DNA from 2 places in the Mesorhizobium sp. Mes31 genome. Region 1 is predicted to be linked to the other one. Evidence: predicted binding sites of a transcription regulator. Region 1 holds the regulator's gene; the other holds the start of a gene.

Region 1 (5,607 bases):
CACCAAGGATGTCTTCGACACGGTGCCGCCGGTGCTGAAGGAATCCGCCTACGGTATTGGTTGCACGACCTGGGAGGTGACCCGCCGCGTTGTCATTCCCTACACACGGATAGGCATCATGGGCGGCGTCATGCTCGGCCTCGGCCGTGCGCTCGGCGAAACCATGGCGGTGACCTTCGTCATCGGCAACGCGCATCGGATCAGCACCTCGCTGTTCGCGCCGGCGACGACGATCTCGGCGACCATCGCCAATGAATTCACCGAGGCCGTCGGCGATCTCTACACGTCTTCGCTGGTGGCGCTCGGCCTGATCCTGTTCGTCATCACCTTCCTGATCCTTGCCATCGCACGCTACATGCTGATGCGCATCGACGCCCGCACGGGAGCCTGACCGATGTCGACAGCCTCATCGCTTCACCAGAGCCGCAAGAGGAAGAATGCCGTGATGATGACGCTGTGCGTCATCGCCGCGGGCATCGGACTTGCCTGGCTGGCGCTGATCCTCGGCGCGCTGGTCCACAAGGGTACCGCCGGCCTGTCCCTCGACGTCTTCACGCAGATGACGCCGCCGCCCGGCGACGCCGGCGGTTTGCTCAACGCCATCTACGGCAGCGTGGTGATGACGGTCATCGCCGTCGTCGTCGGCACGCCCATCGGCGTGCTTGCAGGAACCTACATGGCCGAATATGGCCGCTTCTCGAAACTCACAACGGTGGTGCGTTTCATCAACGACATCCTGCTGTCGGCGCCGTCGATCATCATCGGCCTGTTCGTCTACGAACTGATGGTGCGGCCGATGGGGCATTTCTCGGCCCTTGCCGGTTCTGTCGCACTCGCCATCCTGGTCATTCCGGTCGTCGTGCGAACCACCGAAGACATGCTCAACCTTGTGCCGAACGCCTTGCGCGAAGCCGGCACCGCGATCGGCGCGCCGCGCTGGGTTGTCATCAAGTCGGTGGCCTACCGCGCCGCCCTTTCCGGTATCGTCACAGGCATACTGCTGTCGATCGCCCGTATCTCGGGCGAGACCGCGCCACTGCTTTTCACGGCGCTCAACAACCAGTTCTGGTCGAGCAATCTCAACGCACCGATGGCCAGCCTGCCGGTGACCATCTTCCAGTTCGCTCTCAGCCCTTATGAGGAATGGCAGCAACTGGCCTGGACCGGCGCACTCATAATCACATTGACGGTTCTCGCGCTCAGCATCTTTGCTCGCAGCCTGACCGGACGCAGAGAGGACAAATGAGCCAGATGTTGTCTCCAGACATGACGATCGCCGCCGAGGCAACCGCCAAGGCCAAGATCGAGGTCAAGAACCTCAACTTCTACTACGGCCAGAGCAAGGCGCTGAAGGGTATCACTCTGTCGCTGCCCGAGCGCAGCGTCACCGCCTTCATCGGGCCCTCGGGCTGCGGAAAGTCGACGCTGCTGCGCGTCTTCAACCGCATCTACGAGCTCTACCCGAAACAGACCGCCGAGGGCCAGGTGCTGCTCGACGGCCAGAACATCCTCGACCGGTCGCAGGATCTCAACCTGCTGCGGACCAAGATCGGCATGGTGTTCCAGAAGCCGACGCCATTTCCGATGTCGATCTACGAAAACATCGCTTTCGGCGTCAGGCTCTATGAGAAGATCAGCAAGTCCGAGATGGACGGCCGCGTCGAGCAGGCGCTCAAGCGCGCCGCACTGTGGACCGAGGTCAAGGACAAGCTCAACGCCAGCGGCCTCAGCCTTTCGGGCGGCCAGCAGCAGCGGCTCTGCATCGCCCGCACCGTGGCGGTGAAGCCGGAAGTCATCCTGCTCGACGAGCCGGCTTCGGCGCTCGATCCGCTGTCGACCGCCAAGATCGAAGAGCTGATCGACGAGTTGCAGGCCGACTACACGATCGTCATCGTCACCCACAACATGCAGCAGGCGGCACGCGTCTCGAAGCAGACCGCCTTCATGTATCTGGGCGAACTGGTCGAGTTCGACCGCACCGAGAAGATCTTCACGTCGCCCCGCGAGAAGCGCACGCAGGACTACATCACCGGCCGCTTCGGCTGAGCTCAGACATACGAGGACTAAGATCATGGGCGAACATACAGTCGCTTCTTTCGACGAGGATCTCGGACAGATCAGCAAGCTCATCAGCGACATGGGCGATCTCGCCGGCTCGATGGTCGGCGGTGCGACCAAGGCACTTCTGAATTCCGACAACGCCCTGGCACAGCGCGTTGTCTCCGACGACGCGATCATGGACGCGCGCCAGCGCGAACTCGACGACCGCGCCATCACTCTGATCGCCAAGCGGCAGCCGATGGCCGACGATCTGCGCCATGTCGTCGGTTCGATCCGCATGGCCGGCGACCTCGAGCGCATCGGCGATCTTGCCAAGAACATCGCCAAGCGCGTCGGCACCGTTGGCCTCAGCGTCACGCCTCGCGACCTTTCGCACTCGATCGATGCGATGGCGCAGCTGGTGCTGATCCAGGTGCAGGGCGTGATCGAGGAATACGCCGCCGCCGACGCGGCGGCGCTGGCCAAGCTCAGGAACGACGACGAACGCATCGACGTCAAGTACACGTCCGTGTTCCGCGAACTCCTGACCTACATGATGGAGGATCCGCGCAACATCACCGCGTGCACGCATCTGTTGTTCTGCGCCAAGAACCTCGAACGCATCGGCGATCACGTGACCAACATCGCCGAGAATGCGTATTATGTTTTGACCGGCACACAGCTACCCGCCAATCGCCCGAAGCAGGACGAGACGGCAATGTCCGCGCCGGCGGCATGACGACAGGGGTAAGCAGCCGATGATCGCGCCACGCATCATGGTCGTGGAGGATGAGGAGCCGCTCGGTGTGCTGCTCCGCTACAATCTGGAGTCCGAGGGTTACCAGGTCGAGGTGGTGACGCGCGGCGACGAGGCCGAGATCCGGCTGCAGGAGAACGTCCCCGACCTTCTGGTGCTGGACTGGATGGTGCCGGCGGTTTCAGGCATCGAACTCTGCCGGCGGCTGAGAATGCGCCCCGAGACCGAGCGGCTGCCAATCATCATGCTGACCGCGCGTGGCGAGGAGAGCGACCGCGTGCGCGGCCTTTCCACGGGCGCCGACGATTATCTGGTCAAGCCGTTCTCGACACCGGAGTTCATGGCCAGGGTCAAGGCGCTGCTGCGCCGCGCCAAGCCGGAAGTGCTGTCCAGCGTGCTCAAGGTTGGCGACATCGTGCTCGATCGTGAGTCGCACCGGGTCTATCGCAAGAAGAGCGAGATCCGGCTCGGGCCGACCGAATTCCGCCTGCTCGAATTCATGATGCGCCATCCTGGCCGCGTCTTCTCGCGCAGCCAGCTGCTCGACAATGTCTGGGGCGAGACGATCTATATCGACGAGCGCACGGTGGACGTGCATGTCGGCCGGTTGCGCAAGGCGGTCAACAACGGCCGCATGCCCGATGTCATCCGCACGATCCGCGGGGCGGGTTACGCGATCAGGGAAGACTAGAGCAGTTCACCGTTTCACGGAAACGGCAAACCGCTCTAACTCTTTGTTTTGACGCAATTCCGGACGGAAAACCGTTTCACACTTTTCCTGGAATTGCCCTAGCGAGAGTCCGGGCTCAAACCTGCCGGACGACGGTGCCGATGACGTTGACGAGAAGGCGCGCTGCGGTCAGGGCCGACAGGCCGTCAATGTCGGCGGGAGGATAAAGCTCGACAAGGTCGAATCCCGCGATCCTGGCCCGTCTGCCGAGGCCCCCGATCAGATCGACCACCTGGGTGTAGGTGAGGCCGCCGGGCGAACGCGCCGCCACGCCCGGCATGATACCGGGATCGAGGCCGTCGCAGTCGAGAGTTACGACGACCCGCGCCCCTTCCGGAATATGCCGGAGAGCGGCTTCGACGCCTTGGGCGTGAACCTCGCGGGCGGTTACAAAGCGGCTGCCATAGCGCCGTGCCGCTTCGATTTCGGTGAGGCGAGCGCTGCCGACGCCACGGATGCCGACCTGCACGATGCCGGCGACATGCGGCATCTCGCTTGCGCGGCGCATCGGGTTCGAATAGCCGTAGCGTTCGCCATGCACCTCGTCGCGCCAGTCGATATGGGCGTCGATCTGCAGGATCCAGACCGGCCCGTGATCCGCAAAGCCGGCGAGGAAGGGGATGGGCACGGAATCGTCGCCGCCGAGCAGGATCGGCACGGCCGGTAGTGCCAGAACCTGGCGCGTTTTCGCCTCGATCCGCGCCCTGTTGCCGCTATTGTCATGCATGGTGGTCGCGATGTCGCCGGTGTCGATGCAGCAGACCGGCTTGCCGTCGAACAGCGGGCCGCCGAGATCGAAATCCCAGTGCTCGACGAGCGTGGCATCGCCCTGGCTCGCAACGCGGATGGCGTCGGCGGCCAAGGCGTATCCGCTGCTGTCCTTGCCGGGATAGGTAGTGCCGTGACCGGCTCCAAAGATCACCGCACGCGGTATACGGCCATCGGCAAGGCAATCGGGAAAGCCAAGAAAGGGAGGCGAGGCGGTCATTTCTTGATGGTCCTGATGGTGGTTCAGCTGAAATTTCAGTGTTGAGGGTACGAGACGATGAGGCATTGGCCGACGCGTCGAATTAGACAGCATCCTAACAGTTGGCGCGCCTGACTGACATCATACCCATCGTGAAGCCCGGTTCAGGTCGACCGGTCGCTCAGAATGATTTGGTTTTGCACGGATCCTCAGGCAACGTTCTTTCCGGCGCCCGGTCGTGCCTGCGCGCCCGGCGCGAAAATCTCCTGGTCGACGAAGGTCAGCGCGCGCATGGCGCAGCCTTCGCGGATCAGCGGCAGTTCGTTCGGCTCGGTGTCGAAGGAAATCGATTCCGAGTGCTGGCCGCCGGCGGTCTGGGCTATGGCCTCGCGCAATGCCGGCTCGATCAGGTCGAAGGCCGCGGCGCTGACACCGACCATGGCGACGGGTGCCGGGTCGATCAGCGCGAACAGGCTGCCGAGCCCGTAGCCAAGCGCTTCGCCGGCCTTGCGATAGGCTTCACGCTCGGGCCCGTCGCTTTCGCGGGCCGCGGCTGCCAGCGCGCGCATGTCTGCGTCGCTGACATCGGCAACCGGCTCGGTGTCCTCGCCGAGCTGCCTTGCGTTGCGCCAGATGGCGTAGTTGCCGGCATAGGCCTCGACGCAGCCGCGTCGCCCACAGCGGCAGAGCGCGCCCTTCGGCTGGTGGATCATGTGGCCGAACTCGCCGCCCGAGGAATGGGTGCCGGTGAACAACTGACCCTTCAGCACCAGTCCCATGCCGATGCCGTGCGAGAGCAGGATGGCGATGAAGTCATCACGGTAGCGCTGCGGATCGCGCCAGCGCAACGCCACCGCCATCATGTTGCAGTCGTTCTCCATGGTGGCGGGGATGCCGAACTCGTCCTCGAGGATGTCGGCGAAGGCGATGTCGGTGTGCGGCGTTATCGGCGACCACAGCATGGCGCGAGCACGGGTGTCGGTAATGCCCTGGATCGCCAGCGCGATGCGGGCGACGCTGCGGACATCGAGATCGGGGTCTTCGAGGCGGCGCCGCACGATGGCGACGCATTCACCGATCAGCGCGTCGCGCGACATCGTCAGCGTGTCCAGC
Region 2 (5,607 bases), on a different contig from region 1:
GAAGTTGTAGGTGGCGATGTCGGTCATGGCGATCACATCCGCTCTATGCTATTGAATTGACTTCCAATGCGCGGAAACAGCACCAAGTTCAGATGACCCAAACCGGATGGATACACGTCGGAATCCTGCTGCTGGTTTTCGCCGGCGTGGTTGCCTTTGTCCTTCGAAGAATGGTTCTTCCCGCGCCGAAAGATGGCGCGCAGGGCGAGACTGTTGCCGGCGCAAGTGGGGGTTACGGCGGCGGCTTGGTTGATGGCGGCGGCCATTAGCATCACTCCGCCGCCTCCCTCTTCTCTTCGACCTTGGCGGGATTTTCACGGGCTTCATATTCGGCCCGCATGCGGCGCACGAGGTCGAGCTCGGCCTGGAAGTCGACATAGTGCGGCAACTTCAGATGCTCGACGAAGCCGGTCGCCTGGACATTGTCGGAATGCGAGATGACGAACTCCTCGTCCTGGGCGGCGGCGACGACATCCTCACCCAACTCGCTGGCGCGCAACGCCCGATCGCAGAGCGCCATCGCCATCGCCTTGCGCTCGCTCTGGCCGAAGACGAGGCCGTAGCCGCGGGTGAATTGCGGTGGCGCCTTGGCCGAACCCTTGAACTGGTTGACCATCTGGCATTCGGTGACCCGCACCGTACCGAGCGGCACCGCGAAGGGCAGTTCGGGCACATCCAGTTCCAGCTCGACCTCGCCGATGCGGATCTCACCGACGAAGGGATGGTTGCGGGCATAGCCGCGCTGGGTGGAATAGCCGAGCGCCAAAAGGAAACCTTCGTCGCCGCGTGACAGCGCCTGCAGGCGGATGTCGCGCGCCATCGGGAACTCCAGCGGCTCGCGGGTGATGTCGCCGGGGACATGATCCTGCGGCATCTCGCCATCGGGCTCGATCAGGCCTTCGCGGGCGAGGATCGCCGAAACGCGCGGCATGGCTTGCGCTTCCGACTCGCGTTGCAAGGGTTCGGCGACATCGGCGCCGGCGGCAAGCTCGGGATCGAGCAGCCGGTGGGTATAGTCGAAGGTCGGGCCGAGCAGCTGGCCGCCGGGCAGGTCCTTGTAGGTTGCCGACACGCGCCGCTCGACCAGCATGTTGGCGGTGTCGATCGGCTTTGTGTAGCCGAAGCGCGGCAGCGTGGTGCGATAAGCGCGCACCAGGAAGATCGCCTCGATCATGTCGCCGCGCGCCTGGACGATGGCGAGTGCCGCCAGTTCCCTGTCGTAGAGCGAGCCTTCGCTCATCACCCGGTCGACGCCGAGTGCCAGCTGCTCGACGATCTGATCGAGCCGAAGTGCAGGCACCGAACGGTCGCCGCGCCGGCGGTCGGCAAGCAGGCTGTGGGCGTTGGCAATTGCAGCTTCGCCACCTTTTACCGCGACATACATCCTAGGCCTCTATCGTCTTGATGCGCGTCGTGCGTGGCAGGCAGGCGATGCCGTCAGCGGTGGCGAGGATGATGTCGATGCCGCGCGGAAAGCGCTTGATATTCTGCTTCCACTGCTCGACGAAATGACGCGGCATCCGGGCCGGTGCGATCGTGGTGCTGGTCTCGATGCCGGGGCCCTCGAGCAGCAATGGGGCGCCCGAAGCAAGATCGCCGACTTGCAGGATCAGCGTGGTCGAGCGATCGGGATAGTCCTGCGTGCCTTGCGAAAAACCATCGAGCGCCATCATCTCGGCCGGCGTGGCGACAAATGCGAAATGCGCATCGGCCGGCGTGTTGGCCAGTGGTGCGCCAGAGTGAAAACCAAGCCAGGATCTGATCGCGGCGGAGGTTTGCAGTGCCGGGTCGAGCCATAGCGGGGTGTCATTGTCGCAAAGCGCCAATGCTATGGCGCCGGCGGTTGCCGAGAGCGGCGCCGGCGGGCGGGCGAAGGCCGGCAGCGGCTGCACGCTGCCCGGCCGCGCCATCGCGTCCATGACGGCGCGGAACACGGTCTGGGCGTTGAAGACCGGATCGGCGAAACCGCCCTCGATCGATTGCGCTGCGACATCCATCAGTCTTCTCCGCGAACCATTGTGAAGAAATCCACCTTCGTTGCCGCCGTCTCGGCGCGGCGCCGTTCATGCGCTGTGGTCAGCGCCGCCTGCAGGGGCGCGATGATTTTGGTTTCGACCTCGTTGCGGCGGGCCGGGTCCTGCCACAGCGCGTCGGCGATGGCCGCCAGCCTTGCCTTCTGCTTGTCGCGGCCAAGGGCATAGCAATGGCCGACCTGCCCGGATGGCAGCCGGACGGTGGCCCGGGTAACGGTCGCCTCGCCGACATTGAAGGGCGCGCCGCCTCCGCCGATGCGGCCGCGCATGGTCACCAAGCCGGTCTCGGGACCGCGCAGCAGTTCAGCTTCCGAGGGCAAGCCGGCCTCGTTCCAGAGCCGGACGATGTCATCGCCGCTGGATTGCGCCAGTGTTGCCATGGCGGCCTTGCGCTCGAGCTGGTCGCGGGCTTCCTGTCCTCGCATAAGCGACAATCCTCTTGCCTAAATTTGTCTATTGATATAGACATCTATACAAATTATACCCATTATCTAGCGCGAGTCCATGACGGGTGGATGACAAGCGATAGAAGGCTGCGGGCAATTGATGATCGGGCAACTGGGAGCTGACAGAATCGAACGGCGCAGTGGCGTCTCGCTGTGGCGGCAGATTGCCGACAAGATCCTGCACGCAATCGCCATTGGCGATTTCGCCGAGAATGCCGCGCTGCCGCCGGAGGTGGTGCTGGCCGAGCGCTACGGCGTCAACCGTCACACCGTACGCAGCGCCATATCAGCCCTTGTGCAGGAAGGGGTTTTGCGGGCCGAGCAGGGGCGTGGCACCTTCGTACTGTCGCGCAAGCGGCTGTCCTATCCGATCGGCGCGCGCACACGCTTTTCGACGGGTCTGCAAGGGCAGACGTCGGAAAGGCATATCGTCCTGCTCGCCTCGTCGGTCGAGCCGGCCAGCCAGCGCGTCGCCGAGGGCCTTGGCCTTGCCAGGGGGGCCGATGTGATACGGCTGGAAACGCGCGGCGAAGCCGATGGGCGGGCGGTGTCGCGCGCCGCCGGCTGGTTCGATGTCAGGCGCTTTGCCGGCATCGATGCCGCGATGGCGGAAACCGGCTCGATCACCGCATCGCTGGCGCGTTTCGGCATAGACGACTATCTGCGGCAATCGACCGTGCTGTCGGCGCGCCATGCCGATGCAGCCGACCTTGCCGATCTCGACCTGCAGCCGGGCGCCATCGTGCTGGTCACGGTCGCCGTCAACGTTACGCCCGACGGCCAGCCGATCCAGTTTTCCGAGTCGCGCTTCCCGGCCGAGCGGGTGGAACTGAAGCTCTCGGCGCTGTAGGGAGTGTCGGCCTTATACGAGCCGCGATTTATCTGACTCACGCTGATATCACACCAGCTCGGCCGCGCTCACTTGTCAGCGGCTTGGCGTTTGAGGACCTGCGCGGGGCGTCGTCAATTCGGGCCGGGTTCACCGCTTGCCATGTTATGACCCGACCTCGATCACAGCCTTGATCAAGCCGGATTTCTCGTGCGCCCAGCGCGCGAGATCGGGCGGCGTGTCGTCCAGCGTGGTGCTGTGGGTGACCAGTTTGGCCAATGGCACCGCGCCGTTGCGGATCGAGGCCGCGACGTGATCGAAGTCGGCGCGCAGTGCATTGCGGCTGCCGATCAGCGTCATTTCGCGTTTGTGGAACTCGGGATCGGAAAAGACGATGTCGTCCTTGACGACGCTGACCAGCACCAGTGTTCCGCCATGCGCGACATGGGCGAAGGCCGCCTGCACCGACTGGGTGTTGCCGGTGGCGTCGAAAACCATTTCGAAGCCTTCGCCGCTGGTTGCTTCCCTGACCAGGTCTGGTACCGCGCCGCGCGAGCCGTCGAGGGTCTGGAAGCCGAGTTCGTTCGCGGCGAAGGCTAGCCTTTCGCTGCTCATGTCGAGCAGCGTCACATCGAGACCGGCGATACGGGCGAAGATGGCGGTGCCGAGCCCGATCGGGCCGGCGCCGATGACCAGCGTGCGGGCGCCGGGATCGGCGCGTGAGCGCCGCACGGCATGCGCACCGATGGCGAGGAACTCGACGGCGGCGGCGTCCGCCAGCGACAGACCGTTTGCCGGATAGAGATTTTGCGCCGGCACCAGGATGCGTTCGCACATGGCGCCGTCGCGGTGGACGCCGAGCACCTCGATCCTGACGCAGCAGTTCGGTTTGCCGTGCCGGCAGGCGATGCACTTGCCGCAGGAGAGGTAGGGGTTGATGACGACTGGCTCGCCAACGTCCAGATCCACACCTTCACCGGCCTCGACCACGGTTCCCGACACTTCATGGCCCATGATGCGGGGATAGGCGAGGAACGGGTGCTTGCCCTCGAAGATATGGTAGTCGGTGCCGCAGATGCCGACATGGCTGACCGCCACCAGCGCCCAGCCGGGCGGTGGCGCGCCGGGTGCGGGACGATCTTCCAGGACAAGATCGCCGGGCGAGCGGCAGACGACGGCTTTCATGCTTCAATCCAGTCTGTCATGAAATCGCCGGCCCGGCAGTCATGTCGGGCCGACGATCGATTGAGGGCGGTCTACTTGCCGCGGCGGCGCAGCCCGTCGAAGTAGACGATGATGATGATCAGCGCGCCGGTGATGATGCGCTGCCAGAACGAATTCACGTTGAGCAGATTGGCGCCGTTGTTGATGGTGGCGAGGATGAAGGCGCCGAGCAACGGGCCATGGACGGAGCCGACGGCGCCGAACAGCGAGGTGCCGCCGATCACCGACGAGGCGATGGCCTGCAGTTCCCAGCCTTCGGCCTGTGTCGGATTGCCGATGCCGATGCGGGCGGCAAGCAGCACGCCGACGAAGGCCGCGCAGAGGCCAGACAGCGTGTAAGCCATGTAGATGGTGCGCTGGACGTTGACGCCGGAAAGGCGCGAGGCCTCGGCATTGGAGCCGACCGAGAACAGATACCGGCCCCAGCGGCTGTGGTGGAGGAAAACATAGGCCGGGATGCCGACCAGGATGACCATCCAGAACAGATTGGGGATGCCGATGAAGGAATTGCGCGAGAACGCGGTGAAGGTGTCGCTGTTGATGTTGATCGAGTTGCCATTGGTCATCAGCAAGCCGATGCCGCGCAGCGAGGTCAATGTCGCCAGCGTGATGATGAAGGGCGGCAGGCCCATCTTGACGATGCCGAAGCCATGAAACATGCCGATGGCAACGCCGACCAGCAACGTCACCAGAATGGCGAGCCAGATCGGGAAACCGGCATTGATCATCATGGCGACGACGACGGTGGCGAAGCCGACCACGGCGCCGACCGACAGGTCGATGCCACCGGTGATGATGACGAAGGTCTGGCCGACCGCCATGATGGCGATCATCGAGCCCTGCCGCAAAAGATTGGCCAGGTTGTTGCCCGAGGCGAAGCTCGGCGTCGCCACGGAAAGCACGATCCACAGCAGAACCAGCAGCGCCAAGAGCGTCAGCCCAAACAGGACGTTGTAGTTGCGCTTCGGTTTCTCGACAGCAATCGCCTCGGTGCTCATATCTGTCCTCCCAGCTTTTCTTGTTTCTCCGCGAGCGCCTGCGTGAGAATGTCCTCGTGGCTGGCGGCGCGAAAACC

What was found. The regulator PhoB, encoded in region 1, activates phosphate uptake and scavenging genes when phosphate is short. The targets are predictions, from matches to a motif close to TGTCATNNANCTGTCAT.
Region 2: a site for PhoB is predicted at 2,538-2,554, ahead of phnF (phosphonate metabolism transcriptional regulator PhnF). Genes of this name have one in related genera too.

Annotation. Positions count from the first base shown of each region.
Region 1 covers NZ_JALJRL010000012.1:55,817-61,423, reverse strand. Annotated here, with positions in the region: gene pstC (phosphate ABC transporter permease subunit PstC) at 1-391, shown strand, start outside; gene pstA (phosphate ABC transporter permease PstA) at 395-1,246, shown strand; gene pstB (phosphate ABC transporter ATP-binding protein PstB) at 1,243-2,046, shown strand; gene phoU (phosphate signaling complex protein PhoU) at 2,072-2,779, shown strand; gene phoB (phosphate regulon transcriptional regulator PhoB) at 2,799-3,488, shown strand; gene NR193_RS20650 (agmatinase) at 3,604-4,515, opposite strand; gene NR193_RS20645 (ROK family protein) at 4,704-5,607, opposite strand, start outside.
Region 2 covers NZ_JALJRL010000008.1:45,778-51,384, reverse strand. Annotated here, with positions in the region: gene NR193_RS15380 (alpha-D-ribose 1-methylphosphonate 5-phosphate C-P-lyase PhnJ) at 1-27, opposite strand, end outside; gene NR193_RS15375 (hypothetical protein) at 33-266, opposite strand; gene NR193_RS15370 (carbon-phosphorus lyase complex subunit PhnI) at 272-1,384, opposite strand; gene phnH (phosphonate C-P lyase system protein PhnH) at 1,386-1,997, opposite strand; gene phnG (phosphonate C-P lyase system protein PhnG) at 1,997-2,458, opposite strand; gene phnF (phosphonate metabolism transcriptional regulator PhnF) at 2,580-3,329, shown strand; gene NR193_RS15350 (zinc-binding alcohol dehydrogenase family protein) at 3,474-4,493, opposite strand; gene NR193_RS15345 (ABC transporter permease) at 4,565-5,530, opposite strand; gene NR193_RS15340 (sugar ABC transporter ATP-binding protein) at 5,527-5,607, opposite strand, start outside.